3 regions of the Enterobacter sp. ECC_219_Taxon_10 genome follow, and region 2 is predicted to be linked to each of the others. Evidence: predicted binding sites of a transcription regulator. Region 2 holds the regulator's gene; each other region holds the start of a gene.

Region 1 (10,578 bases), 1.6 Mb from region 2:
AGCACTTGCAGTCCATACAGCGCGCCGCCCGCTTCGCTGCCGAGCGCTGCAACGGTTGGGGAGTTGGCCTGCGCCACTTTTTCCATCGCCGCCGAGGTGCTTTCGGTGTACTCAATTTTCCAGTTCGGATAGCGGTTCAGGAACTGGCTGCACTGCTGGAACGGCTGCGGATGGCTGTACACGGTTTCGATCGTGCTCAGGTCGGTTGAGCCGGAGACCAGCACGCAGTGATCGATAGGGATCGTCAGCTCGCCGACAAGTGACAGGCTGGTGTGCTGCAGTAAATCATAGACGTCGTTAATGGCACCGGAGCTGGTGTTTTCAATCGGCACGACGGCGTAATCGGCCTGGCCGGTCTCGACCTGGTTAAAAATGTCGGCAAACTTCGCACAGCCGCTCTCAATAAATTCTTCGAAGTGGCGCGCGGCATATTGACGTGCGGCCAGGTGAGAGTAGGAGCCTTTAGGCCCGAGGAAGGCGATGCGTGCCGAGTGCGGGTTGGTTTTGTTCAGATGCTGCTGGAGTAACGCTTGCTGGGTGAGAACGGAGTCTTCGATGATGAGCTGGAACAACCGGGTGATGTAATGGGCATCGAGGTGATGCGCTCTGCCTAGCTGGATCAGACGCTCCAGCAGGTCGCGCTCGCGGTCGATATCACGCACCGGGCGATGGGAGTCCAGTTTGGCTTTGCCTACTTCAATGGCGAGCGCGCGGCGTTCGGCCAGCAGCGCCAGCAATTTTTCATCCAGCGCGCTGATTTTTACTCGAAGATCCAGTAACGGGTTTTCCGGTGTCATAGTGTTGCCTGTCTCATTTTATCGTTATCAATAAAAAAGGCCCCCCGGTATGGGAGGCCTTATTGTTCGTCTTCGCATTCTTTATCACACGACGAAACGCCTCCCGTTCAGGGGAAGGTAAAAAAGAATGCGAAGAAGAACGGCGTAAGTTTCATAAAGTCATCCTGTGATTGATACCGTTAAAGTACCCGTACTGTTTTCACCCTGTCAATAAAAAACGCGCCCGAAGGCGCGTTGGCGGTACACTCAATTTAAAGGATTACTCTTCTTCAACTTCTTCCGCGAAGCTGGCGTCTTTCACCGATGTCGCGGCGCGACGGGCTTCACCTTTGTGTTGCACTTTATTGAGCTGCCGTTCCAGCTTGTTGATCAAATCGTTAATAGCGGTGTACATATCCTCGTGTTTTGCGCTGGCGACCAGATGGCCGTTTGGAGTATTGATAGTTGCGTCAGCGATGAAACCCTGGGGCTCCTTGGACAGGATGATATGTGGATTAATCAAATGAGTTTGCCATTTATCCAGTTTGGCGAGACGGTCTGCGACGTGCTGGCGAATTGCCGGAGTAATTTCCATTTGTTTACTGGTAATGTTCATTGTCATAAATTTTACCTCTTGTCTTTCCGTCTTGGTGATTCCAGCATACCCGACCTAATGTCAAAATGTGTGATTTAGATCACGTTATTTTGTCGGTTTTTGTCAGGGAATCTTTTTTGTGAGGCAGGGCAGGAAGAGGTGAGATTTACCTTGTGGAAGGTACGAATTGCGGTCATAGTTGACGGGATGTGTTGAGGCTAAAGCGCTTCAGCGGATGTCTGAAATGAATAAAGAAACGGCAGCCTTCTGGCTGTAATGCCAGTCAGTTAAGCAACTGACTGGCTTTTTTTCGGGGCTGTGGGGTATCTCCAGGGCCTTTCCTTTACCACCCTCGGGAAGGCCCTTTCCCTTCTTGTCGGCAACTTTACCAGTTGCGCCATGCTTTCAAGATCACGCATCAGCTCCGGGATACGCCCTGGTGAAGCGCCCTGCAGCGTCATCAGCATTCTCATGACCATGCCGCATGATTCTGAGAAGCTCAGCTGATTCGGCCAGTATCCTTTCAGATGGCCCGCCATTTTAATCATCTGATATCGCACCAGATTATACGCCAGTAACACGCCCCATAACTCCTGCTCCACAAGCTCCGGCTTTTTACTTCTCAGCGTCAGCCTGCTCAGTTGCATCGTTTGTTTTATCTCCCTGTACCCCAGCTCTATTTCCCAGCGATGGCTGTACAGGTCTGCCATTTCTCCTCCGGGATAGCGCATGGCGTCCGTCATCGACGTCAGCAGATGGCTGACTTTCCCTTTGCGCGTCACGGTCAGCAGGCGGGCTGTCATCTCATCTCCCAGACCCGGCCATTTTTTTCGTGCCTGTGGGCTGGTTTTCAGCTTCACCAGATAGTCGCCTTTACCCAGCTTTCTGACCTCTTCATACTGTGCTCCCTTTCTGAGAGGGAGCATCCAGTGACGGTGTTCTCCTGCCTGGCTCCATGCATTCAGCAACCCCAGCGAGTAGTAGCCTTTATCCATTAACGTCAGGGTGTTATCGCCGGTCTGCTCTATCAGTTGCTCCGCGAGCTCATTTTCACTGTTTTTCATCGTGCCGAAGGCCGCTGCCGTCAGCAGATGGCTGGTCAGCTCCATCTGGCAGACCATTTTTACCTGCGGATAGAGTGCCGGGTTTCCGCCATGCGTCTGGCGGGGAAAGGCGCTGTCGTTTTCCGGCGTGTCCGGTGTTCGCCAGAACACACCATCGATGGCCAGCAGGGTCAGGCCGCACCAGTGCGGATGCGGCGTGGCGTTATGCCAGAGCTGCGCTGTTTGCGTGAACACGCGGCGGACGGCTTCGCTTCCCAGCCGCTGACGGGCCTGGATCACGGCGCTGGGGGCAACGAACGGACGATTGCCGGGTAACATGATATCCAGCCGGTTAACTATCTGATGAAGCGGCTCCTTGCGCTCAAGGGCCATACCGACAATGCACCAGACCATCATTTCCAGAGGAAGGCGCCGTTTGCGTAACGTGACGGTGCCGGATTCTTCAAGGCAGCGGGAAATCAGTTCCGGGTCAAGACAGTCGCCCAGAGAAGTCAGAGGGTTACGCAAAGAATCGTAACGGGATACCAGATCAAGAGCCTGTCCAATGTGCATAAAAAAATCCGGAAACGGGTAAACATTTCCGGATTCTTACACAGCCACTGGATCGGTCAACCGATCCTTAACTGATCAGCATTACAGCCTTCTGGCTGCCGTTTTGCATTGAAGCGATATCAGGTGTTGCTGCTGTTCGCAGCGATGATTTTCGCCACTTTTTCAGCCTGAGCGGTCATCTGCATCTGACGGTAAGCATTTTCCATCAGCTTCAGGCCGTCACGCGTTGCCTGAGTATCCGGATAATCACGCAGCATACCTTCTACGCGGTTAACCACAGCAACCCATGCGCCACGGCGGGTATAGTATTCCGCAACGGAGTATTCATACTTTGCCAGACGATCTTTCAGGAACACCAGACGTTTGGTTGCGTCGGTGACGTACTGACTGTTCGGATAGCCGCGCACCAGCTTGGAGAAGTCATTGAAGGCATCGCGCGCATGCTGCGGGTCACGGTCGGAACGATCCACGCCGAAGAAGCCCTGCAGCGCACTATCATCCAGCGCCATGTTGGTCAGACCGCGCATGTACATAACGTAATCGATGTTAGGATGAGTCGGGTTCAGACGCATGAAACGATCGATAGTTGCCTGAGCCAGCGGCAGATCGGCATTTTTGTAGTAGGCGTAGATGAGATCTAACTGTACCTGCTGCGAATACGGACCAAACGGATAGCGATTATCCAACGCTTCCAGTTGCGTTATCGCCTGTTTCCAGTTACCGTCCTGCAACTTTTGTTGTGCAGTCGCATAGATTTCATTCGGCGGATTGTCAGGGACCTGTTCATTCGAACCGGAGCAGCCCACCAAAGCCAGGCTCAACGTGGCCGCTGCCACCAGATATTTCATGCGCGTCATGACGTTTTGACTTTCCTCAAATGTTTGTCCGGGAGAAACTCTGTTCCTGCTCCCGATTAAGACCAGCTACAATAGCACACTATATTAAACGGCAAAGCCGTAAAACCCAACGTTAAACAAAGAAGCAGTTTATGGCACAACGAGTAGAACTCACCGCAACAGTCTCCGAAAATCAGCTCGGTCAACGCTTAGATCAGGCTTTGGCCGAATTGTTCCCTGATTATTCGCGTTCACGCATAAAAGAATGGATCCTTGACCAGCGTGTGCTGGTAAACGGCAAGATCTGGGACAAACCAAAAGAGAAAGTGTTTGGTGGGGAAGCTGTTGCCATCAATGCTGAAATCGAAGAGGAAATCCGCTTCGAGCCGCAGGATATCCCGCTGGACATCGTCTATGAAGATGATGACATTCTGGTGATCAACAAGCCGCGCGACCTGGTTGTACATCCGGGCGCGGGTAATCCTGACGGTACGGTGCTTAATGCACTTCTCCATTATTATCCGCCGATCGCGGATGTTCCACGTGCAGGCATCGTTCACCGTCTGGATAAAGACACCACCGGTCTGATGGTAGTGGCGAAGACTGTTCCTGCTCAAACTCGTCTGGTGGAATCACTGCAGCTGCGTGAAATCACCCGCGAATATGAAGCGGTGGCGATTGGGCACATGACTGCTGGCGGCACGGTAGAAGAGCCGATCAGCCGTCACCCGACGAAACGTACCCATATGTCGGTGCATCCGATGGGTAAACCTGCGGTGACGCACTATCGCATTATGGAGCACTTCCGTATTCATACCCGCCTGCGTCTGCGCCTGGAAACCGGGCGTACTCACCAGATCCGCGTTCACATGGCGCACATTACCCATCCGCTGGTGGGGGATCAGGTGTACGGTGGGCGTCCGCGTCCGCCAAAAGGCGCATCGGATGAGTTCATCAGCGTATTGCGTAAATTCGACCGTCAGGCGCTGCACGCGACCATGCTGCGTCTTTATCATCCGATTACAGGAATCCAGATGGAGTGGCATGCGCCTATCCCGCAGGATATGGTGGAACTTATTGACGCCATGCGTGCCGATTTCGAAGAACATAAGGATCAAGTGGATTGGCTATGACCAAACTGATTGTCCCGGAGTGGCCGCTGCCTGCAGGCGTGGCCGCCTGTAGTTCGACCCGTATTGGCGGCGTGAGCCAGGGCGCGTGGGAGTCTTTAAACCTCGGCGCGCACTGCGGCGACAGCCTGGAGCACGTTGAAGAGAACCGCACGCGTCTCTTTGCTGCGGGAAATCTGCCGTCGAAACCGGTCTGGCTGGAGCAGGTTCACGGTAAAGCGGTACTGAAGCTGACGGGAGAACCATACGCTTCTAAACGCGCCGATGCCTCTTACAGTAATACTCCGGGCACGGTTTGTGCCGTCATGACAGCCGATTGTCTGCCGGTTCTGTTCTGTAATCGCGCAGGCTCTGAAGTGGCTGCCGCGCATGCGGGCTGGCGTGGCCTGTGCGAGGGCGTTCTGGAAGAGACTGTCTCCTGCTTTAATGATGATCCCGCCAATATCATGGCGTGGCTTGGTCCGGCGATTGGGCCTCGTGCTTTTGAAGTGGGGCCAGAGGTTCGCGAAGCCTTTATAGATAAAGATCCGCAAGCCATTGAGGCCTTCCTGCCTGCCGGGGAAAAATATCTGGCGGATATTTATCAGCTTGCCCGCCAGCGCCTGAATAATATTGGCGTAATGCAGATCTTCGGTGGCGATCGCTGTACGTTCACCGAAAAGGGTGATTTTTTCTCCTATCGCCGCGACAAGACGACGGGTCGTATGGCAAGTTTCATTTGGCTGATATAACCTAAAGAATCAAGACGATCCGGCACGTGCCGTTTTCTTTTCACATAATTCAGGTCATTAACCTTGAATAATTGAGGGATGACCTCATTTAATCTCCAGTAGCAAATTTGACCTGTTATGGGAGGAGTTATGCGTCTGGATCGTCTTACTAATAAATTCCAGCTTGCTCTCGCCGATGCCCAGTCCCTTGCACTGGGGCACGACAACCAGTTTATCGAACCTCTTCATTTAATGAGCGCCTTGCTAAATCAGGAAGGGGGATCGGTACGTCCTTTATTAACGTCTGCTGGCATTAATGCTGGCCAGTTACGCACCGCTATCGATCAGGCGCTGAGCCGTTTACCGCAGGTAGAAGGTACCGGCGGTGACGTGCAGCCGTCTCAGGATCTGGTGCGAGTGCTGAACCTTTGCGACAAGCTGGCGCAAAAACGTGGGGACAACTTTATTTCGTCGGAACTGTTTGTTCTGGCGGCGCTTGAATCACGCGGTACCTTGACCGACCTGCTGAAATCTGCCGGTGCAACCACCACCAATGTGACTCAGGCGATTGAGAAAATGCGCGGAGGTGAAAGCGTGAACGATCAGGGAGCCGAAGACCAACGTCAGGCTTTGAAGAAATTTACGGTCGATCTGACCGAACGCGCTGAGCAGGGCAAACTTGACCCGGTGATCGGCCGTGACGAAGAGATCCGCCGTACGATTCAGGTACTGCAGCGTCGTACCAAGAACAACCCGGTGCTGATTGGTGAACCGGGTGTCGGTAAAACCGCCATCGTTGAAGGGCTGGCACAGCGTATCGTGAACGGCGAAGTGCCGGAAGGGCTGAAAGGCCGCCGCGTACTGGCGCTGGATATGGGCGCGCTGGTGGCCGGTGCGAAATACCGCGGGGAGTTCGAAGAGCGTCTGAAAGGCGTGCTGAACGACCTGGCGAAACAGGAAGGCAACGTTATTCTGTTTATCGACGAACTGCACACCATGGTGGGTGCCGGTAAGGCGGACGGCGCGATGGATGCCGGGAACATGTTGAAACCTGCGCTGGCGCGCGGTGAACTTCACTGCGTTGGTGCCACTACGCTTGATGAGTACCGTCAGTACATTGAAAAAGATGCTGCGCTGGAACGTCGTTTCCAGAAAGTGTTTGTCGCTGAGCCAAGCGTTGAAGATACCATCGCGATCCTGCGTGGTCTGAAAGAGCGCTATGAACTGCACCACCACGTGCAAATTACTGACCCGGCCATCGTTGCGGCGGCGACGCTTTCGCATCGTTACATCGCCGACCGTCAGTTGCCCGATAAGGCCATTGACCTGATTGATGAAGCAGCTTCAAGCATTCGTATGCAGATTGACTCGAAGCCGGAAGAGCTGGACAGACTTGACCGACGCATCATTCAGCTCAAGCTGGAACAGCAGGCGCTGAAGAAAGAGTCTGATGAGGCCAGTAAAAAACGCCTCGATATGCTCAATGAGGAACTGGACGATAAAGAGCGCCAGTATTCTGAGCTGGAAGAAGAATGGAAGGCAGAAAAAGCCTCCCTGTCAGGCACGCAGACTATTAAAGCAGAACTCGAACAGGCAAAAATTGCCATTGAGCAGGCGCGACGCGTGGGCGACCTGGCGCGGATGTCGGAGCTGCAGTACGGCAAAATCCCTGAGCTGGAAAAACAGCTTGAAATCGCCACGCAGTCTGAAGGCAAAACCATGCGTCTGTTACGTAACAAAGTGACTGATGCGGAAATTGCTGAGGTGCTGGCGCGCTGGACCGGTATTCCGGTGGCACGCATGATGGAAAGCGAACGCGATAAGCTGCTGCGCATGGAGCAAGATCTGCATCAGCGCGTGATTGGTCAGGATGAGGCAGTTGAGGCAGTGTCCAATGCTATTCGTCGTAGCCGTGCCGGGTTGTCCGATCCTAATCGTCCGATTGGTTCATTCCTGTTCCTGGGGCCAACCGGTGTCGGTAAAACCGAACTGTGTAAAGCGCTGGCTAACTTTATGTTCGACAGCGACGACGCGATGGTGCGTATCGATATGTCCGAGTTTATGGAGAAACACTCCGTCTCGCGTCTGGTCGGTGCGCCTCCGGGATATGTTGGTTATGAAGAGGGTGGTTACCTGACCGAAGCGGTGCGTCGTCGTCCTTATTCCGTCATTCTACTGGATGAGGTGGAAAAAGCGCATCCGGATGTGTTCAACATCCTGCTGCAGGTGCTGGACGATGGTCGTCTGACCGACGGGCAGGGGAGAACGGTCGATTTCCGTAATACGGTAGTTATCATGACCTCGAACCTGGGTTCCGATTTGATTCAGGAACGTTTCGGTGAGCTGGACTACAGCCATATGAAGGATCTGGTGCTCGGTGTGGTGAGCCATAACTTCCGTCCGGAGTTCATTAACCGTATTGACGAAGTGGTGGTATTCCATCCTCTGGGTGAGAAACATATTGCGTCGATTGCGCAGATCCAGCTGCAGCGTCTGTACAAACGTCTGGAAGAGCGTGGTTATGAAATTCACATCTCCGACGATGCGCTGAAGCTGCTGAGCGAGAATGGTTACGATCCGGTGTACGGTGCGCGTCCATTAAAACGTGCTATCCAGCAGCAGATCGAAAACCCGCTGGCGCAGCAGATCCTCTCCGGAGAGCTGATTCCGGGCAAAGTTATCCGTCTGGAAGCCAACGACGATCGCATTGTGGCAGTGCAGTAAGTCACAAAACGCAAAAACGAGCCGCTTGCGGCTCGTTTTTGTTTAAAAACCAGGCGAAAATTGAGGTCTGGGATGCGTTTCGCCTGGAAAGTGAGCAGTCAGTAAATAATTTTCACTTTATCCTTGCAGCTTCGGAATTACTCCCTATAATGCGCCTCCACTGACACGGAACAACGGCACACACGCCGCCGGGTCAGCAGAGAAAGGCAAAATAAACGCTTGACTCTGAAGCGGGAAAGCGTAATATGCACACCCCGCGCCGCAGCGAAAACGAAGCGGCACTGCTCTTTAACAATTTATCAGACAATCTGTGTGGGCACTCAAAGTGACATGGATTCTTAACGTCGCAAGACGAAAAATGAATACCAAGTCTCTGAGTGAACATGCGTAATTCATTACGAAGTTTAATTCACGAGCATCAAACTTAAATTGAAGAGTTTGATCATGGCTCAGATTGAACGCTGGCGGCAGGCCTAACACATGCAAGTCGAACGGTAGCACAGAGAGCTTGCTCTCGGGTGACGAGTGGCGGACGGGTGAGTAATGTCTGGGAAACTGCCTGATGGAGGGGGATAACTACTGGAAACGGTAGCTAATACCGCATAACGTCGCAAGACCAAAGAGGGGGACCTTCGGGCCTCTTGCCATCAGATGTGCCCAGATGGGATTAGCTAGTAGGTGGGGTAACGGCTCACCTAGGCGACGATCCCTAGCTGGTCTGAGAGGATGACCAGCCACACTGGAACTGAGACACGGTCCAGACTCCTACGGGAGGCAGCAGTGGGGAATATTGCACAATGGGCGCAAGCCTGATGCAGCCATGCCGCGTGTATGAAGAAGGCCTTCGGGTTGTAAAGTACTTTCAGCGGGGAGGAAGGCGATAAGGTTAATAACCTTGTCGATTGACGTTACCCGCAGAAGAAGCACCGGCTAACTCCGTGCCAGCAGCCGCGGTAATACGGAGGGTGCAAGCGTTAATCGGAATTACTGGGCGTAAAGCGCACGCAGGCGGTCTGTCAAGTCGGATGTGAAATCCCCGGGCTCAACCTGGGAACTGCATTCGAAACTGGCAGGCTAGAGTCTTGTAGAGGGGGGTAGAATTCCAGGTGTAGCGGTGAAATGCGTAGAGATCTGGAGGAATACCGGTGGCGAAGGCGGCCCCCTGGACAAAGACTGACGCTCAGGTGCGAAAGCGTGGGGAGCAAACAGGATTAGATACCCTGGTAGTCCACGCCGTAAACGATGTCGACTTGGAGGTTGTGCCCTTGAGGCGTGGCTTCCGGAGCTAACGCGTTAAGTCGACCGCCTGGGGAGTACGGCCGCAAGGTTAAAACTCAAATGAATTGACGGGGGCCCGCACAAGCGGTGGAGCATGTGGTTTAATTCGATGCAACGCGAAGAACCTTACCTACTCTTGACATCCAGAGAACTTTCCAGAGATGGATTGGTGCCTTCGGGAACTCTGAGACAGGTGCTGCATGGCTGTCGTCAGCTCGTGTTGTGAAATGTTGGGTTAAGTCCCGCAACGAGCGCAACCCTTATCCTTTGTTGCCAGCGGTTAGGCCGGGAACTCAAAGGAGACTGCCAGTGATAAACTGGAGGAAGGTGGGGATGACGTCAAGTCATCATGGCCCTTACGAGTAGGGCTACACACGTGCTACAATGGCGCATACAAAGAGAAGCGACCTCGCGAGAGCAAGCGGACCTCATAAAGTGCGTCGTAGTCCGGATTGGAGTCTGCAACTCGACTCCATGAAGTCGGAATCGCTAGTAATCGTGGATCAGAATGCCACGGTGAATACGTTCCCGGGCCTTGTACACACCGCCCGTCACACCATGGGAGTGGGTTGCAAAAGAAGTAGGTAGCTTAACCTTCGGGAGGGCGCTTACCACTTTGTGATTCATGACTGGGGTGAAGTCGTAACAAGGTAACCGTAGGGGAACCTGCGGTTGGATCACCTCCTTACCTTAAAGAACCTGCCTTTGCAGTGCTCACACAGATTGTCTGATGAAAAGTAAGCAGCAAGGCGTCTTGCGATTGAGACTTCAGTGTCCCCTTCGTCTAGAGGCCCAGGACACCGCCCTTTCACGGCGGTAACAGGGGTTCGAATCCCCTAGGGGACGCCACTTGCTGGTGCGTGAGTGAAAGTCACCTGCCGTCATATCTCAAAACTGACTTACGAGTCATGTT
Region 2 (10,578 bases):
ATAAAATACGCCAGCCCGCCCCAGCCGCAGCCGATATCCAGCACGCGCATGCCGGGCTGTAGCTGCAATTTCTCGCTAATCAGGCGCAGTTTGGCCTGTTGAGCCTCTTCAAGCGTCGACGCCTCTTTCCAGTAGGCGCAGGAGTATTGCATGAAGGGGTCCAGCATGCGGCTGAACAGATCGTTGCCGAGATCGTAATGCTCTTTGCCGACGATCCACGCACGTTTTTTACTTTGCAGATTAAACAGGCGGGCAGAGGCGACACGCAGGGTGTCTTTCAGATTGCGAGGGAGCTGTTTTTCAAGGCCGGCACGCAGCACGCTGGCGAAAAAGGTATCCAGCCGTTCGCACTCCCACCAGCCGTCCATATAGCTTTCTCCCAGACCTAACGATCCCTCCCGCAACACGCGTTTATAAAAATCGGGATGTTTAACCTGAGGATCGGATGGCGATGATCCATTGATAGTGATGCCTGCCCGACCTAACAGTTCACTGACGATCCGGGACCAGTTATCGTCCGGAACGCTGACTTCTTCTATACACGATGAACTCATAGCTTCTCCATCACCCTACTGTGATCAGAACCTTAAAACAGCGTAGACGCTTTTTTGGTTTGTGAGAAATCTCACGGTAAATACCGCGAGGCTAGTATCCGACGTAGAACAGAGGAAGGGAGATAACCCTTGCCGAAATGCCTTCCATGGTAAAACGGGAGCACTCCGGCTCCCGTTAACACTTAATATTTATCGTATTTAATCGAACCAAATTTAGTATAGGCCTCAAAATTTGGTGATTCAATAGAAAATTCTTAGCAACCTAATCACTGAAAATTAACATAGTTCCTGGTGCGATCAGGCGTGCGAGGTTTCAACCTGCGTACTCTCATCCTGCGCGGCAGCCTGCATGCGATAGCCTATGACGGCCAGCGCAACGGTAGCCAGCATTACGCTGGTTGTCGTCAGTAGCGGCGTGGCAATCAGCGCTGAGACTACCAGACTTGCCAGGAAGCACAGCCCCAGTTGCAGGGTGTTCTGCAGCGCGGCCGCGCGGCCTGTCGCCTGCGGGAACGGACGCAGCGCCTGCGCCACCACGATAGGGTAGATCGCCCCGTTCGCGACGGCCATCACGCAGAATGGAATCAAAATTTCGGCCAGACCGGCACCCGGAATAAAGCCAACGGCCCAGGTCCCGATGACGCTCAGCGCATACAGCACCAGCAGCCATGGCAGCATCTGCTGACCTTCCCACTTTTGCAGCGCCGCGCGGCAACCATACCCGCCCACCAGGAACGCGATAGTCTGTGGAACATAGCTCAGGCCGATGGCTGCAGGGCTGTAGCCCATATCGTGCAGAATGAACGGCGAACCGGTGAGCCACGCGAAGAAGCTTGCCGAGCAGGCGGCATAGATCAGAACGTTGCCGCGATACGCTTTGGTGCTGAGCAGGGAGGTGAAGGTGATCGGCTTCGCGTCTGCGTGCACCTCTTTTTTATGCGCGGGCTTGAGGGCGAATGCCGGCAGCATCAGCACCAGCGTGATGGCAAACAGCGTGGCAAAGATGGCCTGCCAGTCAAAGTGCGCGAGGATCCAGCTGCCCAACAGAGGGGCGAGGGCAGGAGAAAGCCCTACCAGCGGCATAATGGTGGCGAAAATACGGTTGGTGCGGTTTGCCGGATAGTAGTCGGTGACCAGCGCCTGCCAGGTCACGGCAGCGGCACAGACGCCGACCGCCTGAACAAACCGCAGTACCAGCAGCCAGGTGGCATCGCGCACCCATAGCATTCCCAGGCAGCCCACGGCAAAAATGGCCAGACCCAGCAGCAGTACCGGTTTACGGCCAAAGCGATCCGAAAGCGGTCCCCAGAGCAGCTGCGCGAAGGCAAAACCGGCAAGGAACAGGCTCAGGCTGGCGCTGATGGCGGCAGCAGGGGTTTGCAAATCTTCCTGCATGGCGGCGAAAGCCGGCAGGTACATATCGGTGGCCAAAAAGCCCAGCACGCTTAAGCCGCCGAGCCAGACTAAAAAACCTTTCCTGGGTTGCACTGTTTTATTCTCCTGAGGAGGCAGGTATACGTTGGCGCTGAGTGTAGGGAATGCAAAGCCGCTTGTGAAACGCTAATATTTGGCGGGTGCATTCAAATTTTTTGCAGGCAGAAAATGTGGTCAGATTATTCTCTTGAAGTGGTCGATGCTGTCGCGCGTAACGGCAGCTTTAGCGGGGCGGCGCAGGAGCTACACCGCGTCCCTTCGGCTATCAGCTATACCGTACGTCAGCTTGAGGATTGGCTGGCGGTACCGCTGTTTGAACGGCGACATCGTGATGTGGAATTAACGCCTGCAGGGGCGTGGTTTTTGAAGGAAGGGCGTTCTGTTATCAAAAAAATGCAGATCACCCGCGAACAGTGCCAGCAGATCGCGAACGGCTGGCGGGGACACCTTTCCATTGCGGTGGATAACATCGTTAAGCCCGAGCGCACCCGGCAGATGATTGTCGATTTCTACCGTCATTTTTCTGACGTCGAACTGCGGGTTTCGCAGGAGGTGTTCAACGGCGTCTGGGATGCGCTGGCGGACGGCAGGGCAGAGATGGCCATTGGGGCCACTCAGGCGATCCCGGTCGGGGGGCGTTACGCCTTTCGCGATATGGGGATGCTGAGCTGGAAATGCGTGGTGGCAAGCGATCATCCGCTGGCGAAGATGGAAGGGCCGCTGAGCGATGATACGCTGCGCGGCTGGCCGTCGCTGGTGCTGGAGGATACCTCCCGCTCGCTGCCCAAGCGTATCACATGGCTTTTGGACAACCAGCGGCGGGTGGTGGCCCCTGACTGGGAATCGTCGGCGACGTGCCTTAGCGCCGGGCTCTGCGTCGCGATGGTACCCGTTCATTTTGCGCGACCACGAATCGACACCGGTGAGTGGGTTGAGCTGGCCCTGGAGAATCCATTCCCGGATGCGGCCTGCTGCCTCACCTGGCAACAAAATGATGTTTCCCCGGCGATGGCCTGGCTTCTGGATTATCTGGGGGACAGCGAAACGCTTAACCGGGAATGGCTGAGGGAGCCAGCCTGACTGGCTCCGCAATGAGATTAACGACGGTAGTCGCGGAACGGGCCATCCGCGACGGAACGGCGTTCGATAAGGCGAGGGTGAACTTCAATGGACTGCGACTCTTCACGTTTGTTGACGATCCTGTCCAGCAGCATATTGAAGGCGGTTTCACCCAGCGAATCTTTCGGCTGGTGAATGGTGGTCAACGCTGGCGTGAAGAAGCGCGCGTTGCGCACGTTGTCATACCCGATCACGGAGATGTCCTGCGGGACGCGCAGACCCAGCTCATCGGCCGCACAGAGGGCGCCCATCGCCATGATGTCACCCCCGCAGAAGACGGCGGTCGGGCGGTGCGGCTGGGAGACGATCTGTTGCATCGCGCGGTAGCCTGATTCCGGCTCAAAGTCGCCCTGCACGATCCAGTTTTCCGGCACGGTAATCAGCGCTTCTTCCATCGCTTTCATAAAGCCGGCCAGACGGCCCGCGCCGGTGTTGCGCTCCAGCGGACCCGGGATCACGCCAATCTCGCGATGGCCGCGCTCAATCAGATAACGGCCGGCCATATAGCCGCCCTCAAAGGCGTTATCGATAACCGAATCGGTGAAATCCGCGCGCGCTTCGCCCCAGTCCATCACCACCATCGGAATATGGCGATACTCTTCCAGCATCGACAGCACGGATTCCGGGTACTCGGAACACATTACCAGCAGGCCATCCACGCGCTTTTGCGCCATCATCGACAGGTAGGCACGCTGTTTTTCAATGCTGTTCCATGCGTTGCCGAGAATCAGGGTATAGCCTTTCTGGAAGCAGTTTTTCTCCACCGCTTCAATGATCTCGGCAAAATAGGCCGCTTCACTGCTGGTCGCCAGTAATCCAATGGACTTGGTGTGATTGACCTTGAGGCTGCGCGCAACCGCGCTTGGCGAATAGTGCAGCTCTTTGATCGCTGCCCAGACCGCGTTGCGCGTCTCTTCCGCCACGAAGCGGGTTTTGTTAATTACATGTGATACGGTTGTAGTGGAAACGTTTGCGCGTTTTGCTACGTCTTTAATTGTTGCCATTAAATGTCACTCCAGACCATATCCTAAACTCCTGAAAAACTTGAAGGTAAACGTTTGCCTTCTCTCACCCTTATCACGCAATTTTGGATTGCGGCACGCCAGGAAAACGACACGGGACGTCAGGAGGGGGTCAATGGCCGGTACGCTAATAAATTTAGCGTGGAATTTTGGCCTATCTTGATGAAAAGGGGAAGAGGTAAAGTGGTTATCAGTATAAATCCAGGAAGATTTTTGACGGAATCTGTGCAAAAATGAGCAAGCTCACTTTTCGTGGGGGGATTAAAAGGAGAAAAATTGATGAGTTCCGATCTGAAGTTTTCGCTGTTCACCACCGTTGTTGTGCTGGCTCTGATTGTCGCGGCTGGTCTGACGGCTGCGCTGCACTGATTTACGCGGAGGGAGAGCCTTCTCCCTCCCCATCGCCGCGATTGTTACTTCTCTGGCAAAAATCTTTTGCCATTTTGTTAACTTCTCATTTTTTGTGATTGATGTCATGCTTTCCGCTTCTTTGTTCTGTGTCACCACATGACACGGCATCCGGAGTTGACGCATGAAAATCAATTTTCCCCTGCTGGCCCTGGCGATTGGCGCTTTTGGGATTGGCACCACTGAATTCTCCCCGATGGGGTTACTGCCTGTTATTGCCCGGGGCGTAGACGTCTCGATCCCTGCGGCAGGCATGTTAATCAGCGCCTACGCCATCGGCGTGATGGTGGGGGCGCCGCTGATGACGCTTCTGCTTTCTCACCGGGCGCGCCGCAATGCGCTGATTTTCCTGATGGCGATTTTCACTCTGGGCAACGTGCTTTCGGCCATTTCGCCGGACTACACTACCCTGATGCTGTCGCGCATTCTGACCAGCCTGAACCACGGCGCGTTCTTTGGGCTGGGCTCGGTCGTGGCCGCAAGCGTAGTGCCAAAACACAAGCAGGCAAGCGCTGTAGCGACCATGTTTATGGGGCTGACGATTGCCAACATTGGCGGGGTGCCGGCGGCAACCTGGCTGGGGGAAGCGATCGGCTGGCGTATGTCCTTCCTGGCGACGGCCGGGCTGGGCGTGGTCGCGATGGTGGCGTTGTTCTTCTCTCTGCCGAAAGGCAGTGCAGGAGAACGTCCGGAAGTGCGTAAAGAGCTGGCGGTGCTGATGCGCCCGCAGGTGCTCTCCGCGCTGCTCACCACGGTGCTGGGGGCAGGGGCGATGTTTACCCTCTACACCTATATTTCACCGGTGCTGCACGATATCACCCACGCAACGCCTCTTTTCGTTACCGCGATGCTGGTGCTGATTGGCGTCGGCTTCTCGATCGGCAACTATCTCGGCGGGAAATTTGCTGACCGTTCCGTGAGCGGGACGCTGAAAGGCTTCTTAACCCTGCTGATTGTCATTATGGTTGCTATCCCGTGGCTGGCGCGTAATGAGTTCGGAGCGGCGATTGCGATGGTCGTCTGGGGGGCCGCAACCTTTGCCGTGGTGCCGCCGCTGCAGATGCGCGTGATGCGTGTCGCCCATGAGGCGCCGGGCCTCTCGTCTTCCGTGAATATCGGGGCGTTCAATCTCGGCAATGCGCTGGGCGCAGCCGCCGGAGGCGCCGTGATTTCAGGTGGTCTGGGGTACAGTTTTGTGCCGGTGATGGGGGCCATTATTGCCGCGCTCGGCCTGCTGCTGGTAATGATGTCCGGCCGTAAACAGCCTGAAGCCGTTTGCACGGCGGAATAAGCAAAAACGCAGAAGGGCGAACCCTTCTGCGTGTCTTTTACGCGGCGAAATTCTTCGCGACAAATTCCCAGTTAACCAGCGCCCAGAAGTGTTCCAGGTAGTTCGGGCGCGCGTTGCGGTAATCAATGTAGTAAGCGTGTTCCCACACGTCCACGGTCATCAGCGGCGTAGCGCTGGTGGTCAGCGGAGTGCCCGCGTTAGACGTGGACACGATAGCCAGTTTGCCATCCGCCTCTTTTACCAGCCACGTCCAGCCAGAACCGAAGTTCTTGATGGCTGCATCGGTAAACTTCGTCTTAAACTCGGCGAAGCTGCCAAAAGCGGCGTTAATGGCGGCCGCCAGCTCACCGGCAGGTTCGCCACCGGCATTGGGTGCCAGGCAGTGCCAGTAGAAGGTGTGGTTCCACACCTGAGCCGCGTTGTTAAAAACGCCACCCTCTGAGCTGCGAACGATCTCTTCCAGCGTTTTGCCTTCGAAATCGGTGCCCTTGATCAGGTTGTTCAGGTTGGTGACGTACGTCTGGTGATGTTTGCCGTAATGATACTCCAGGGTTTCCGCTGAAATATGCGGTGCCAGGGCGTCTTTTGCATACGGTAGTGCAGGTAATTCGAACGACATTGCTTCTCTCCTTATTGTATTTTGCGTTGCCAATAACCACACAGACAACAGGGAAAGGATAGCAAATTGAAAGGGTATGCAAAAGAGGAACTTACCCTGCCACGGATGTGGCAGGGCAGGGATTAGCGAATGGTTTTTGGCGTCATCACGCGACGCGCGCCGACGTAGTGGCGCATCCAGTAGTCTTCACTGAGCGAGGTGATCTGAATATCCTGGCCGCTGCGCGGTGACTGGATGAATTTCCCGTTGCCGACGTAGACGCCGACGTGGTCAGCCGTGCCGCGACCCTGGGTACGGAAGAAGACCAAATCGCCGTTTTCCAGCTCCCCGCGGTTAACTGGTGACGCATCGCGCAGGTGATACATCTCGTTGGCGGTACGCGGAATGCGGAATTTAACCAGATCTTTATAGGCGTAATAGACGAGGCCGCTGCAGTCGAAACCGGTGCGCGGCGAGCTGCCGCCCCAGCGATAAGGTTTGCCAATCTGTCCCATCAGCTTATTCATCGCGGTTTTTTGCGCTTTTTGCACACGCACTTTATGCACATCCGCCAGTTTCGTCACCTTCGTGCATTTTGCTTTATGCCCTTTACGGGTAATGCATTTTTCTGTAACGAGGTTAGCGGCGGTCAGCGAAGCTTTATTTTTGGCGGTGCGGGTAGTGCGGGAAGATTTTGTTTTCGTCTTGCTGGAAGCGGTCTGTTTAGTCTGAGCGGTGGTTTTTTTCTTGACGTTCTTCGTGGTGGTTTTTTTCTTACGTTCTGTGGCTTTTACCAGATGGCTTTTTTGTACAGCAGATTGCCGCGCCTGCTGAGAGGCGTTTGCCGCTGGCGTGAAAGTGAGTGAAGTAAACAGTAAAGCACAGAGCGTGATCGAGATTTTAGTTATCCGCGCCACTGGGCAGTCCCCTGATATATGCAGGTCATCAATAATACCCGCGTGTGATTTACAAAGCCCGTCGATTCTAATCCATAAAAACCCGAGAAGTTAATAGCATTTTTCAATCTAAAAACCTGTTTCGTTAGCAAGTGCAAAAAAAATCATCGTTCTGCCGCACAATTGTTCACTCCCTGAGCAAAACCCTGACGGTCGCAGGGGTAAACACCATTTGCAATGCAACTTTTGTAGAGTCGCGGTAAAATATATAAACGTGACGAAAATGTTATTTTCCGATGCCAGCCTGACCCGCTACAATGTCAGACTATTGCCGTAACAGAAGTTAAAGGAAGCAAGACATGAGCACCACTATTGAAAAAATCCAGCGCCAGATCGCTGAAAACCCGATTCTGCTGTATATGAAAGGTTCTCCGAAGCTGCCAAGCTGCGGCTTTTCCGCGCAAGCGGTTCAGGCGCTGTCAGCCTGTGGTGAGCGTTTTGCTTACGTTGATATCCTGCAGAACCCGGACATCCGCGCAGAGCTGCCAAAATACGCTAACTGGCCGACTTTCCCGCAGCTGTGGGTTGACGGCGAACTGGTTGGCGGCTGCGATATCCTGATTGAGATGTACCAGCGCGGCGAACTGCAGCAGCTGATCAAAGAGACGGCGGCGAAGTACAAAACCGAAGAGCCAGACGCTGAGTAATTTTCTGCGTTAATAAAAAAGCGACCTGATAAGGTCGCTTTTTTTTATTCTTCACTGTCGCCCATCGGCAGCGGCCAACCGCCCAGACGCTTCCAGCGGTTGACGATCTCACAGAACAGCTCTGCGGTGCGCTCCGTGTCGTATAAGGCGGAGTGTGCCTGGGTGCCGTCAAACGGTATACCCGCCGTAATGCAGGCCTTTGATAACACAGTTTGTCCCAGCGCCAGGCCGCTCAGCGCGGCGGTGTCGAAGGTCACGAACGGGTGGAAAGGGTTGCGCTTGAGCGACGCGCGCTCGGCTGCAGCCATGGTAAAGCTGTGATCGAAGGTGGCGTTATGGGCCACCATGATGGCGCGGCTGCAGTTGCTCTCTTTCATGCCTTTACGCACCATTTTAAAAATGGCGTGCAGCGCATCATATTCGCTGACTGCACCGCGCAGCGGGTTATGCGGATCGATACCGTTAAACGCCAGCGCCTCCGGCTGTAAGTTTGCCCCTTCGAAAGGTTCAACGTGGAAATGCAGCGTGGTGTCCGGTGTAAGCCAGCCCTGTTCATCCATCTTCAGCGTGATGGCGGCAATTTCAAGCAGCGCATCGGTTTTAGCGTTAAATCCGGCTGTTTCTACATCAATGACAACGGGATAAAAACCACGAAAACGGTCGCACAGACCGCTAAATTGAGCGTTATCGGACATCAGGGTCTCTTACCAGGGAAAAAGCAGAGCGCATTATGGCAAATTTTGCGGGGGGATGCAGTAAAACTACGGGCGCATGTTGCGCCCTGAGGGATCAGTTGCCCAGACCGCGGCCCGCGTCTTTGGCTTCAATCAGCTCGATCTTGTAACCGTCCGGATCTTCGACAAACGCAATCACGGTGGTGCCACCTTTTACCGGGCCCGCTTCGCGCGTGACGTTACCGCCATTTTTGCGAATGCGTTCGCACGCTTCGGCCGCGTTGTCCACTTCCAGCGCGATATGGCCATAGGCGGTACCCAGTTCATAGCTGTCCACGCCCCAGTTGTAGGTCAGCTCAATGACCGATTCATCCGTTTCCGGGCCGTAACCCACGAACGCCAGCGAGTATTTGTATTCCGGGTTTTCGCTGGTGCGCAGCAGCTTCATGCCCAGGACGTTAGTGTAGAAATCGATCGAACGTTGCAGGTCGCCAACGCGCAGCATGGTGTGAAGTAGGCGCATAATTTCCTCATTAACCAATGGAATAGACTATTTTTTTGAACAGAAACGATGTTTTAGTATAGCGGCGAAGTGTCGCCGCTATCAATGAACAATGGCGAGATTACAGAGAAGGATAGTCGGTGTAGCCTTCCGCGCCGCCGCCGTAGAAGCTCTCAGGACGCTGCGGGTTCAGGGCCGCTTTCTGCTGCAGACGGGCTACCAGATCCGGGTTGGCAATATAGTCGCGGCCAAATGCCACGGCGTCGATCAGCCCTTTATTAATCAGGTCTTCGGCTTTCTCTGGGGTATAAGCACCCGCACCGATGATCACCCCGTGGAAGCGCTCGCGCACTTTCTGACGGAAGGCTTCCGTGTAAGGCTTACCGCCGGCCCAGTCCGGCTCGGACATGTGCAGATAAGCGATGCCACGTTTAGCCAGTTCTTCGATCAGGTACAGGGCATCGGCTTCTTCGTTCGGACCGTTGTCGACATTCTGGAAAGAACCGATTGGGGAGACGCGGATCCCGATACGGTCCGGGCTCCACTCCTGGCAGACGGCGTCAACCACTTCCAGCACCAGGCGAGCGCGGTTTTCGACACTACCGCCGTACTGGTCGGTGCGATGGTTAGACGACGGTGACAGGAACTGGTGCAGCAGGTAACCGTGCGCGGAGTGCAGCTCAATCAGGTCAAAACCGGCTTCACGGGCGTTGGCTACGGCCTGGCGGAAATCGTTCACGATACCCGGGATCTCGTCCAGCTCAAGCGCGCGTGGCGTAGAGGTATCGACGCGGATCGCGTTGCCGTTTTCATCGCGCAGCGAGGTACGGGTATTCGCATTCAGGGCAGAGGCTGAAACCGGTGCCTGACCGCCAGGCTGAATGCTGCTGTGGGAGATACGACCGGTATGCCACAGCTGGACCGCAATGCGACCCTCTTCAGCGTGAACACCCGCGGTGATTTTCTGCCATGCGGCGATCTGCTCCGGGCTGTGCAGCCCCGGAGCACCCGCATATCCCTTGGCCTGAGCAGAAATCTGCGTGGCTTCGGTGATTATCAGGCCAGAGCTGGCGCGCTGACGATAGTATTCACCCATCAGTGGGGTTGGGATGTCACCCGGCTCAATGCTGCGCAGACGGGTAAGCGGAGCCATAAACACGCGGTTTGGCGCAGTGACGGCACCCACTTTTAAAGGGGTAAATAATTTTTCAGCTGACATAAAGACTCCTGAGTAGACCAGTCGACTAGTAATAATGGAAATAAAAACGCCTGCTAAGCGCCAGGCGCAGTAATCGTACTTTTCACATGCGCCAGCGCGCTTTCGAGCGGCACGGCACTGCGAGAAATTTTAGCCTGCAGGTTGGCCCCTAACC
Region 3 (10,578 bases), 1.5 Mb from region 2:
GAGGATACTTGCCGCGCACGTGCACGTCGGTGAACCAGTAGCGGCGGTGCATGGCGTTCATCGCCATCATCATGTCGTCCGGCGCGCAGGTCAGCGGATAGATGGGACACATGGCAATCATGCAGCCGATCTGCAGCGACGGGTTAATCTCGCGCCCCGCCTTCACCGCCAGGGCGCTGGCCACCAGCTCGTAGTGCGCGGCCTGGAACATCACCGGCTCGCGGTCTTCACCCGGCGCATATTTCAGCCCGGAGTTGGTGAACGGCGCAAAGTCTTCGTGGAAGTTGGCCTGGTTGTTGATCTCGTTAAAGGTCATCCAGTACTTCACTTTATGCTGGTAGCGCTCGAAAACGACCTTCGCAAAGCGGACAAAGAAGTCAATCAGCTTACGGTTGCGCCAGCCGCCGTATTCTGTGACCAGGTGGAAAGGCATCTCAAAGTGGGAAAGCGTAATAACCGGTTCAATGCCGTACTTCAGGCATTCGTCGAACAGATCGTCATAGAATTTCAGGCCCTCCTCGTTCGGCTCAAGCTCGTCGCCTTTCGGGAAGATGCGCGTCCAGGCGATGGAGGTACGGAAGCATTTGAACCCCATCTCGGCAAAGACTTTGATGTCTTCTTTATAGCGGTGGTAGAAATCGATGGCCTCATGGTTAGGGTAGTTTTTCCCCTCCAGAACGCCGTTGGTGATTTCACGCGGCACGCCGTGCGCGCCCGCGGTCATCACGTCGGCCACGCTTACGCCCTTGCCGCCCTCTTTCCAGCCGCCCTCAAGCTGGTGTGCCGCCACGGCCCCACCCCACAGAAAATCTGCTTTAAATCCTGACATTCGCTTTCCCTCATTCTGCGTTATTTTCTGCAAAAACAATTACAGAAACCGGTTTCATTTCGATGATGTGCAAAGGGGATATCCGTTGCAAGCAGTTCTCCGAAACCGGTTTCATTTTCGTGAACGGAGTCAAGTTTGGCTGCATTTACAGGCTATGCAGAAAAAAAGATCCTCACGTCCAGAATAGGCTCGCAAACGTTTGCCTGGACTGTTAGAATTGCGCCGATTTTTCTTACTAGCTATGCAATCGCGTGGGGATTTAAGCCGTGACCAACAAAACTTCTCTCAGCTACAAAGATGCCGGTGTTGATATTGACGCAGGTAATGCGCTGGTTGACCGAATCAAAGGTGTGGTGAAGAAAACCCGCCGCCCGGAAGTGATGGGTGGTCTGGGTGGATTCGGCGCACTGTGCGCGCTGCCGCAAAAATATCGTGAACCTGTTCTGGTCTCGGGTACTGACGGTGTAGGCACCAAGCTGCGCCTGGCGATGGATTTAAAACGTCACGACACGATCGGTATCGATCTGGTCGCGATGTGTGTGAACGACCTGGTGGTTCAGGGCGCAGAGCCGCTGTTCTTCCTCGATTACTACGCGACCGGCAAACTGGATGTGGATACCGCAGCCAGCGTCATTAACGGTATCGCCGAAGGCTGTCTGCAGTCCGGCTGTGCGCTGGTAGGCGGTGAAACCGCTGAAATGCCGGGCATGTACCACGGCGAAGATTATGACGTCGCGGGCTTCTGCGTCGGCGTAGTAGAAAAATCAGAAATTATCGACGGCAGCAAAGTGGCCGATGGCGATGTGCTGATCGCGCTGGCCTCCAGCGGCCCGCACTCTAACGGTTACTCTCTGGTACGTAAAATCCTCGAAGTGAGCGGCTGCGACCCGCTGACCACCGAGCTGGACGGCAAACCGCTGGCTGACCACCTGCTGGCCCCAACCCGCATCTACGTGAAGAACGTGCTCGAGCTTATCGAGAACGTTGACGTGCACGCTATCGCTCACCTGACCGGCGGCGGCTTCTGGGAAAACATCCCGCGCGTCCTGCCGGACAACACCCAGGCGGTGATCGACGAATCCTCATGGCAGTGGCCGGCCGTCTTTAACTGGCTGCAGACCGCAGGCAACGTGAGCTCTCACGAAATGTACCGCACCTTTAACTGCGGTGTGGGCATGGTTATCGCCCTGCCGGCAAGCGAAGCGGATAAAGCGGTTAAGCTGCTGACAGAGAAAGGTGAAAACGCGTGGAAAATCGGTACGATTAAAGCCTCCGATTCCGAACAGCGTGTGGTCATTGAATGAAAAACATCGTGGTGCTCATTTCCGGCAACGGAAGCAATTTGCAGGCAATCATAGACGCCTGCAAACAGAAGAAAATCAATGGCACCATTCGGGCAGTTTTCAGCAACAAGGCCGACGCGTTCGGCCTTGAGCGCGCGCGGGAAGCGAACATTCCTGCGCACGCGCTGGAAGCCAGCCAGTTCGCCGGGCGTGAAGCCTTTGACCGCGAGCTGGTGCATGAGATTGATGCCTACGCGCCAGACGTGGTCGTGCTGGCGGGCTATATGCGTATTCTGAGCCCGGCCTTCGTCGAACACTTCGCCGGTCGTCTGCTGAATATTCACCCTTCCCTGCTGCCAAAATATCCCGGCCTGCACACCCATCGTCAGGTGCTGGAAAACGGCGACGAGGAGCACGGCACTTCTGTCCATTTCGTCACCGACGAGCTGGACGGCGGCCCGGTTATCCTGCAGGCGAAAGTCCCGGTCTTTGACGGCGACAGCGAAGAAGACGTGACCGAGCGCGTGCAGGCCCAGGAACATGCCATTTACCCGCTGGTGGTGAGCTGGTTTGTCGACGGGCGTCTGGAGATGCGCGACGGCGCGGCATGGCTGGACGGCGTGAAGTTACCCCCGCAGGGCTATGCGGCGGAAGAGTAGTCTGTTATGTCGGGTGGCGCTGCTGCGCTTACCCGACCTGTACATTGCATTACCCGATATTCCCTCCCCCAACCCGCTAAAATCCCCAACAAAAAAAATAACTGTCATACTTTTCTGGCACTGTTGGACATATCGTGGAAATGCTCGCCATAATAAGGACGAGACGGATTTACCACGTCCTGTGATTGAACTGGAGTGTGAGCTGTAATGGGTCAGGAAAAGTTATATATCGAGAAAGAGCTAAGCTGGTTAGCATTTAACGAACGTGTACTCCAGGAAGCGGCAGACAAAAGTAACCCGCTGATCGAACGCATGCGTTTTTTAGGCATTTATTCCAACAACCTGGATGAGTTCTACAAGGTTCGCTTTGCCGAGCTGAAAAGACGGATCATCATCAGCGAAGAACAGGGCTTAAACTCGCACTCGCGGCATCTGCTGGGCAAAATCCAGTCCCGCGTGTTGAAAGCCGATCAGGAATTTGACGGCCTGTATAACGAACTGCTGCTGGAGATGGCGCGCAATCAAATCTTCCTGATTAACGAACGTCAGCTTTCCGTTAACCAACAAAGCTGGCTGCGTCACTACTTTAAACACTACCTGCGCCAGCACATTACCCCGATTCTCATCAACCGCGAAACCGACCTGGTACAGTTCCTCAAGGATGACTACACCTACCTGGCGGTGGAAATTATTCGCGGTGAATCCATCCGTTACGCCCTGCTGGAGATCCCGTCCGATAAGGTTCCGCGCTTTGTGAACCTGCCGCCGGAGACCCCGCGCAGACGCAAGCCGATGATCCTGCTGGATAACATCCTGCGCTACTGTCTGGACGACATCTTCAAAGGCTTCTTCGATTACGATGCCTTAAACGCCTACTCGATGAAGATGACCCGTGACGCCGAATATGACCTGGTGCACGAGATGGAAGCCAGCCTGATGGAGCTAATGTCCTCCAGCCTGAAACAGCGCCTGACGGCCGAGCCGGTGCGCTTTGTCTATCAGCGCGATATGCCGGACGCCATGGTGGAGATGCTGCGCGAGAAACTGACCATTTCGCGCTATGACTCCATCGTGCCGGGTGGCCGTTACCACAACTTTAAAGACTTTATTGGCTTCCCGAACGTCGGCAAAGCCAATCTGGTGAACAAGCCGCTGCCGCGACTGCGCCATCTGTGGTTCGATAAGTTCCGCAACGGGTTCGACGCCATTCGCGAGCGCGACGTGCTGCTCTACTATCCGTATCACACGTTTGAGCACGTGCTGGAGCTGCTGCGTCAGGCCTCCTTCGACCCGAGCGTGCTGGCGATCAAAATCAACATCTACCGCGTGGCAAAAGATTCCCGCATCATCGACGCGATGATCCACGCGGCGCACAACGGCAAAAAAGTGACCGTGGTGGTTGAGCTGCAGGCGCGCTTCGACGAAGAGGCAAACATTCACTGGGCGCGCCGTCTGACGGAAGCGGGCGTGCACGTGATCTTCTCCGCGCCGGGGCTGAAAATTCACGCCAAGCTGTTCCTGATTTCGCGCAAAGAGGGCGACGACGTGGTGCGTTATGCCCACATCGGCACCGGGAACTTTAACGAAAAAACCGCACGGATTTATACCGACTACTCGCTCTTAACCGCAGATGCCCGCATCACTAACGAGGTGCGCCGGGTCTTTAACTTTATCGAAAACCCGTACCGCCCGGTAAGCTTCGATTATCTGCTGGTCTCCCCGCAGAACTCGCGCCGCCTGCTGTACGATATGATCGATAAAGAGATCGCTAATGCCCAGAAAGGCTTGTCGTCCGGCATCACGCTGAAGCTTAACAACCTGGTCGACAAAGGACTGGTGGACAGGCTGTATGCAGCGTCCAGCTCCGGCGTGCCGGTTAACCTGCTGATCCGCGGCATGTGCTCGCTTATCCCCGAACTGGAAGGCATTAGCGACAATATTCGCGTTATCAGCATTGTTGACCGCTACCTGGAGCACGATCGGGTCTATATTTTCGATAATGCGGGCGATAAACAGGTCTATCTCTCTTCGGCAGACTGGATGACGCGCAATATTGACTATCGAATTGAAGTCGCAACCCCGCTGCTGGATCCGCGTCTGAAACAGCGTATCCTCGACATTATCGAGATCCTGTTCAGCGATACGGTAAAAGCGCGCTATATCGACAAAGAACTCAGTAACCGCTACGTACCGCGCGGCAATCGCCGTAAAGTGCGGTCACAGCTGGCGATTTACGACTATATCAAATCACTCGAGCAACCCGATTAACCTATGCCGATAAATGATAAGACCCCACGCCCGCAGGAATTCGCCGCGGTCGATCTTGGCTCTAACAGTTTTCACATGGTCATCGCCCGTGAGGTGGATGGCGCGCTGCAGATCATCGGTCGTCTGAAGCAGCGCGTACACCTGGCGGATGGGCTTGATGAGCGCAGCATGCTCAGCGAAGAGGCGATGGAGCGCGGCCTGAACTGCCTGTCGCTGTTTGCTGAACGCCTGCAGGGCTTCTCGCCCTCCAGCGTGTGCATCGTGGGCACCCACACTCTGCGCCAGGCGCTGAACGCGCCGGAGTTCCTCAAGCGGGCCGAAAAAGTGATCCCCTACCCGATTGAGATCATCTCCGGTAATGAGGAAGCGCGTCTGATTTTCATGGGCGTTGAACACACCCAGCCGGAAAAAGGCCGCAAGCTGGTGATCGACATCGGCGGTGGCTCAACGGAGCTGGTGATCGGCGAAGATTTTGAGCCTCGCCTGGTTGAGAGCCGCCGTATGGGCTGCGTCAGCTTCGCGCAGATGTACTTCCCGGGCGGCACCATCACCCGCGAGAACTTCCAGCGGGCGAAAATGGCTGCGATCCAGAAGCTGGAAAACCTGGCCTGGCAGTACCGCATTCAGGGCTGGAACGTGGCGCTGGGCGCGTCGGGCACCATCAAGGCGGCGCATGAGGTGCTGCTGGCGATGGGTGAAAAAGACGGCTTTATCACGCCTGAACGCCTGACCCTGCTGACTGAAGAGGTGCTGAAGCATAAAAGTTTTGACGCCTTAAGCCTGCCGGGGCTTTCCGACGAGCGTAAGGCAGTCTTCGTGCCGGGTCTGGCTATTCTCTGCGGCGTATTCGACGCGCTGGCGATTAAAGAGCTGCGCCTCTCCGACGGCGCGCTGCGTGAGGGGGTGCTGTATGAGATGGAAGGCCGCTTCCGTCATCAGGATATTCGCAGCCGCACCGCCCAGAGCCTGGCCAACCAGTACAACATCGACCGCGAGCAGGCGAAGCGCGTGCTGGAAACCACGGTGCAGATGTACGAACAGTGGCAGGAGCAGAATCCCAAGCTCGCGCACCCGCAGCTTGCCGCTCTGCTGAAATGGGCCGCGATGCTGCACGAAGTGGGGCTGAACATCAACCACAGCGGGATGCACCGCCACTCGGCCTATATTCTGCAAAACAGCGATCTGCCCGGCTTCAACCAGGAGCAGCAAACCATGATGGCAACCCTGGTGCGCTATCACCGCAAAGCCATCAAGCTCGACGATCTGCCGCGCTTCACGCTGTTTAAGAAAAAGCAGTTCCTGCCGTTAATTCAGCTTCTGCGTCTGGGCGTGCTGCTGAATAATCAGCGGCAGGCGACCACCACGCCGCCGACGCTGAAGCTGAAAACCGACGATCACCACTGGACGCTGAGCTTCCCGCACGACTGGTTTAGCCAGAACGCCCTGGTCCTGCTGGACCTGGAAAAAGAGCAGCAGTACTGGGAAGCGGTCACCGGCTGGATGCTCAAAATCGAGGAAGAGAGCGCCGACGTCGCCGCGTAACGGCTCAGGCGTCCGCGGTGGACGCCTCTGCTTCCAGCAGTGACTCAAGCGGTGCCGGTCTGCCAATCAGATAGCCCTGCACATAATCGATACCTAGCGCGTGAACCGCGCTACGTATCTCTTCGGTCTCGACATATTCCGCCACCACCAGCATCTTCTTCATGCGCGCCAGATGGCAGATAGACGCCACAATCTGGTAATCCAGACTGTTGTTGACGATATTGCGGATGAAGTCGCCGTCTATTTTGAGAATGTCCGCATCCACGCTTTTCAGCCGCGCGTAGCTCGCATACCCGGTGCCGAAATCATCAATCGCAATGCGCACCCCCATTTTCTGCAGCTGCCGGAGAATGTGGAGCCCCTGCTCCGCGTTGCAGAAGGTGCTGCACTCCGTGACTTCAAAGATCAGCTGCCACGGCTCAATGGCATATTTCACCAGCAGGCGGCTCACCTCAAGCGGGAACTGCACCCGACACACCGTTGAAGGGGCCAGATTAATGGCAAAGCGCTGGCCGGGCAGCCGTTCGCGATGCGCGGCAAGGAAGCGCAGCGTATGCTCCAGCACCCACAAATCCACCCGCGAAGAGAGGCCAAACTCCTGGGCTATCGGCAGAAATTGTTCAGGGGAGATCAACAGTCCGTTTGCGTCTGTCATCCGCAGCAGGACCTCGTGATAGCTATCACCACGCAGGCCGCGCACGGGCTGAACGAGCAGCGTGAATGCGTTGTTATCCAGCGCACGCTGCAGGCGACTCATCACCGCGACTTTATCCTTCAGGCTGCGCTGCATATGCACGGCTCCGCGCTGCTGAAGATTTTCCGGGTGGTTAGAGGAGAGCGACAGATCGGCAACCACGCCCAGCTCACCCAGCACCAGATAGAGGTGGTTAACTGGCGAACGCACATAGCAATAGCTCACGCCCACCTGCGGCTGCAGCGGCATGCCGTCCCAGACAAAGCGAAACTGCTTGATGTGCTCGTCCAGGGTTTCAATCCGCTGCTGGTGCGATTCGGCGTTAAGGCGAACCGCCATGTCACAGCCCGTCAGGTGATAGACCTGCTCATTGGGCTGGAGCGTGCCATTAATCCATTGCGCCAGCTGCTGTTTGTACTGAATACGCAGTAACACGCCATAGTTACGGCCCAGGATTTCCAGCTCCGGAACGCGGAGTAAACAGAGCGCCGACCACGGGTTTTTCGCCAGAGCGCGCGAGAGCGCCCGCAGGTTAGGCATATGCAGGACCGGGTCGAGCAGCGCCAGCCTGCGGGCGCGTTTGTTCACCGCTCGCTGCCGGGTCGCCAGCATCGACATGTAAATCACCACAAACGAGAAGACCAGATAGCTGGAAGAGGTGATCGCCAGCTGAATGTCGTACCCCTGGTTCACAGGGATATAGCGGTAAAAATAGCGAATAGAGACCAGCAGGATCGGGATCCAGATAATCGAAATCAGCTTATAGCCAAAACGCATCGCGCCCCAGAGCATCACCGGCATCAGCAGCGACAGGGTGTAGTTAGTGGTGAAAATCGAACTGTTTTCATTCATCGGGAGCAGCAGCAGCGAAAGCAGCCCGCCAAGCGCAATGGCCCAAATCAGAAACTCAGCGAGCGTCACCTTTTTGTCTATCTGGGTACGGATCTGCGAGATGAGGCTTTTGAGATAGCGCGGATGACGAATCAGGCGGATCAGCAGATAACTTAACGGCACGCCCGTCAGGCCGCTGACCAGCAAGGCCTGATAGTTGATCAGCGTGCGAATATTGAGGGGGTTAAGCCCCGCCAGGCTCTGGCGGCTCTCATATACGCCCAGATACACCGCAAACTGGAACAGCACCAGAAACAGCGTCGCGGGACAGAAGGCCTGCCAGAAGATGCGCTGCGCCATCAGCCGTACGTCGCCGTACGCCGTCATATTGCGTCTGGGCGCAAACACCCGGTAGCCGCCCCAGCTCAGCACTAAAGGGACAATAAAATGGAGCACGCCGGCGACGGTTTCAAACATCCCGACCGACGGGTAATAGCGGATAAACAGCGACAACACGATCCCGGGAAGAGCTCCAGGACCAAAAAACATCATCAGCGAAAGCAAAAACGAGAGCGGTAAATAATAAAGTGCCACTATCCCGTCACCCAGCTGCGTGAACGTATTCGCCACGCTCAGTACGGGAAGTAAAACCACCGGTAAAATAAGCGGCAATGCCCACCAGCGGTGTTTATTGTTTTTCAGGAAAGCGAAAATGTTCATAGATGCCCGGTTAAACCCCTTTTTCTCCAGAGGGAAAATAAAGACAGGCATCCAACCTGACCTGGCGCCGCCCGGCTACATGCAGGGCGAACGGTATGGAGGAGGGATTTTAAATATCAGGGCCGGGAATCCGTTGACATAAATCAAACTATTTTACGCAAATAAGCCTTGCATAGCGTTTTTTTGAAATAATTTTCTTCATATTATCAATATGGTAAATGCAATTATTAATTTCAATAACAATAATTAATGTATACGTTGACGGTTATTTACACATGACGGAATTGACCCTCTCTTTCCGCTGTGCCTTAATATCCCCGTCGCCCAAAAGGGCATGCCCAGGAAAAAAGAGAGTGAGTCAGGCCACGCGTATGCGCAAACGACACCGTTTTAACACCCGAATGACCCGCATCATACTGCTCATCAGCTTTCTGTTTTTCTTTGGCCGCTTCGTTTACTCTTCCATCGGCGCCTGGTATCACCATCAGGACAAAACCCAGTCACAGCAGTCCAGCCTGAACGTCGACGCCGCTGACCGCTAGCCCGCCGCAGTGTCTTGCACCAGCCGAATAATCCCGGCAATCCCTTTGCTGAGGATCTTATCCTGCCGCATCACGATGGCCAGCTGCCGCTGCAGCATGGGCGTGAGCGACATGACGCAGAGCCCTTCACGGTCAGCGTCATGCTCAACCGCCATTCGCGGAACGATACTGTAGCCCAGCCCCACGCGAACCATACGCTTAATCGCCTCAATGCTGCCAAGCTGCATCACCGGCGCGATCGCTAACCCATTGGCCGCAAACCAGCCATCAATCAGCGCCCGCGTACTGCTGCCTGACTCAAAGACAATCAGCGGCTGAGCATGGAGCGCCTGTGGGGTTAATTCCCGGAAAGCATCCTGCTGCTCCTGCGCCGCGATAAAAACAAACTCCTCGTCCATCACCGGCATAACGTCCAGCGCTCTGCCGCTCACCGGCAGCGTCACCAGCCCCATATCAAGACGGTTCTCTTCGATGGCCCTGACGATATCGAGGGTGTTGCCCGTTGTTACGCCCACCCGCAGGAGCGGATAGTCGCGGCGCAGCTGTTCCAGCAGGGGTGGCAGAAGATGGATGCAGGCCGTCGCCCCCGTGCCAAGGGTAATGGTCCCGCTGACATCGTGGCTGAACGCGCTCACGGACAGGAGGGTTTCGTCCACGACCTGCTGAATGCGCTCCCCGTGCGCCAGCAATGCCTCTCCGGCCGCCGTGGCCTTAATGCCCCGTCCGGTACGTTCCACCAGCCGCGTTTGCAGAAACTGCTCCAGCTGGCGTATTTGCAGGCTGACCGCGGGCTGGGAAATGCCCAGCAGATCCGCCGCCGCCGAAAAGCTGCCGCGCTGGATCGCCAGGCGGAACGTCGCGAGATAGCCGAGGTTAAGCGTCGTCATTCAAAGTTTCTCTTATACAGCGCATAAGGTTGCAGGCCTGCCAGCACAATACCGCGCTCGCTATGCTCAGGACAACTGCATAACGGAATGAAAAACAATGGAAACACCTGCCCTGCCTCGTCGCCTTGCCCTCACTGCCGGATGTCATCAACTCCTCAACTGGGGGATCTCATTTTATATGCCCGGCACCTTTGCGCGGGCGATTTCAGCCGATCGGGGTTGGTCAGCACCGCAGATTTACCTCGGCCTGACGCTGGCGATGCTGGTGATGGCGGCGGTCTCCCCTTACGTCGCCCGTCTGCTGGCACGTTTTGGCGGACAGA

The links. The regulator PurR, encoded in region 2, represses purine synthesis genes. The targets are predictions, from matches to a motif close to CANGCAAACGTTTGCNTG.
Region 1: the regulator PurR is predicted to act here: its motif matches at 1,496-1,513, upstream of raiA (ribosome-associated translation inhibitor RaiA).
Region 3: the regulator PurR is predicted to act here: its motif matches at 1,018-1,035, upstream of purM (phosphoribosylformylglycinamidine cyclo-ligase).

What each region holds. Positions count from the first base shown of each region.
Region 1 is NZ_CM178005.1:3,699,954-3,710,531, reverse strand. Features, by position in the region: gene pheA (bifunctional chorismate mutase/prephenate dehydratase) at 1-797, opposite strand, end outside; Phe leader region at 828-953, opposite strand; gene pheL (pheA operon leader peptide PheL) at 905-952, opposite strand; gene raiA (ribosome-associated translation inhibitor RaiA) at 1,057-1,398, opposite strand; gene AC4ICF_RS17525 (IS4 family transposase) at 1,659-2,987, opposite strand; gene bamD (outer membrane protein assembly factor BamD) at 3,107-3,844, opposite strand; gene rluD (23S rRNA pseudouridine(1911/1915/1917) synthase RluD) at 3,976-4,956, shown strand; gene yfiH (purine nucleoside phosphorylase YfiH) at 4,953-5,684, shown strand; gene clpB (ATP-dependent chaperone ClpB) at 5,814-8,387, shown strand; rRNA gene AC4ICF_RS17500 (16S ribosomal RNA) at 8,814-10,353, shown strand; tRNA gene AC4ICF_RS17495 (tRNA-Glu) at 10,439-10,514, shown strand.
Region 2 is NZ_CM178005.1:2,110,144-2,120,721, forward strand. Features, by position in the region: gene cfa (cyclopropane fatty acyl phospholipid synthase) at 1-554, opposite strand, end outside; gene punC (purine nucleoside transporter PunC) at 852-2,042, opposite strand; gene punR (DNA-binding transcriptional activator PunR) at 2,157-3,068, shown strand; gene purR (HTH-type transcriptional repressor PurR) at 3,086-4,111, opposite strand; gene cydH (cytochrome bd-I oxidase subunit CydH) at 4,409-4,498, shown strand; gene AC4ICF_RS10135 (MFS transporter) at 4,662-5,828, shown strand; gene sodB (superoxide dismutase [Fe]) at 5,866-6,447, opposite strand; gene AC4ICF_RS10145 (C40 family peptidase) at 6,570-7,343, opposite strand; gene grxD (monothiol glutaredoxin 4) at 7,682-8,029, shown strand; gene rnt (ribonuclease T) at 8,074-8,724, opposite strand; gene gloA (lactoylglutathione lyase) at 8,819-9,226, opposite strand; gene AC4ICF_RS10165 (alkene reductase) at 9,327-10,424, opposite strand; gene AC4ICF_RS10170 (TetR/AcrR family transcriptional regulator) at 10,478-10,578, opposite strand, start outside.
Region 3 is NZ_CM178005.1:3,578,795-3,589,372, forward strand. Features, by position in the region: gene AC4ICF_RS16980 (6-phospho-beta-glucosidase) at 1-829, opposite strand, end outside; gene purM (phosphoribosylformylglycinamidine cyclo-ligase) at 1,096-2,133, shown strand; gene purN (phosphoribosylglycinamide formyltransferase) at 2,130-2,771, shown strand; gene ppk1 (polyphosphate kinase 1) at 2,979-5,039, shown strand; gene ppx (exopolyphosphatase) at 5,043-6,581, shown strand; gene AC4ICF_RS17005 (EAL domain-containing protein) at 6,586-8,826, opposite strand; gene AC4ICF_RS17010 (YfgG family protein) at 9,198-9,368, shown strand; gene AC4ICF_RS17015 (LysR family transcriptional regulator) at 9,365-10,255, opposite strand; gene AC4ICF_RS17020 (MFS transporter) at 10,353-10,578, shown strand, end outside.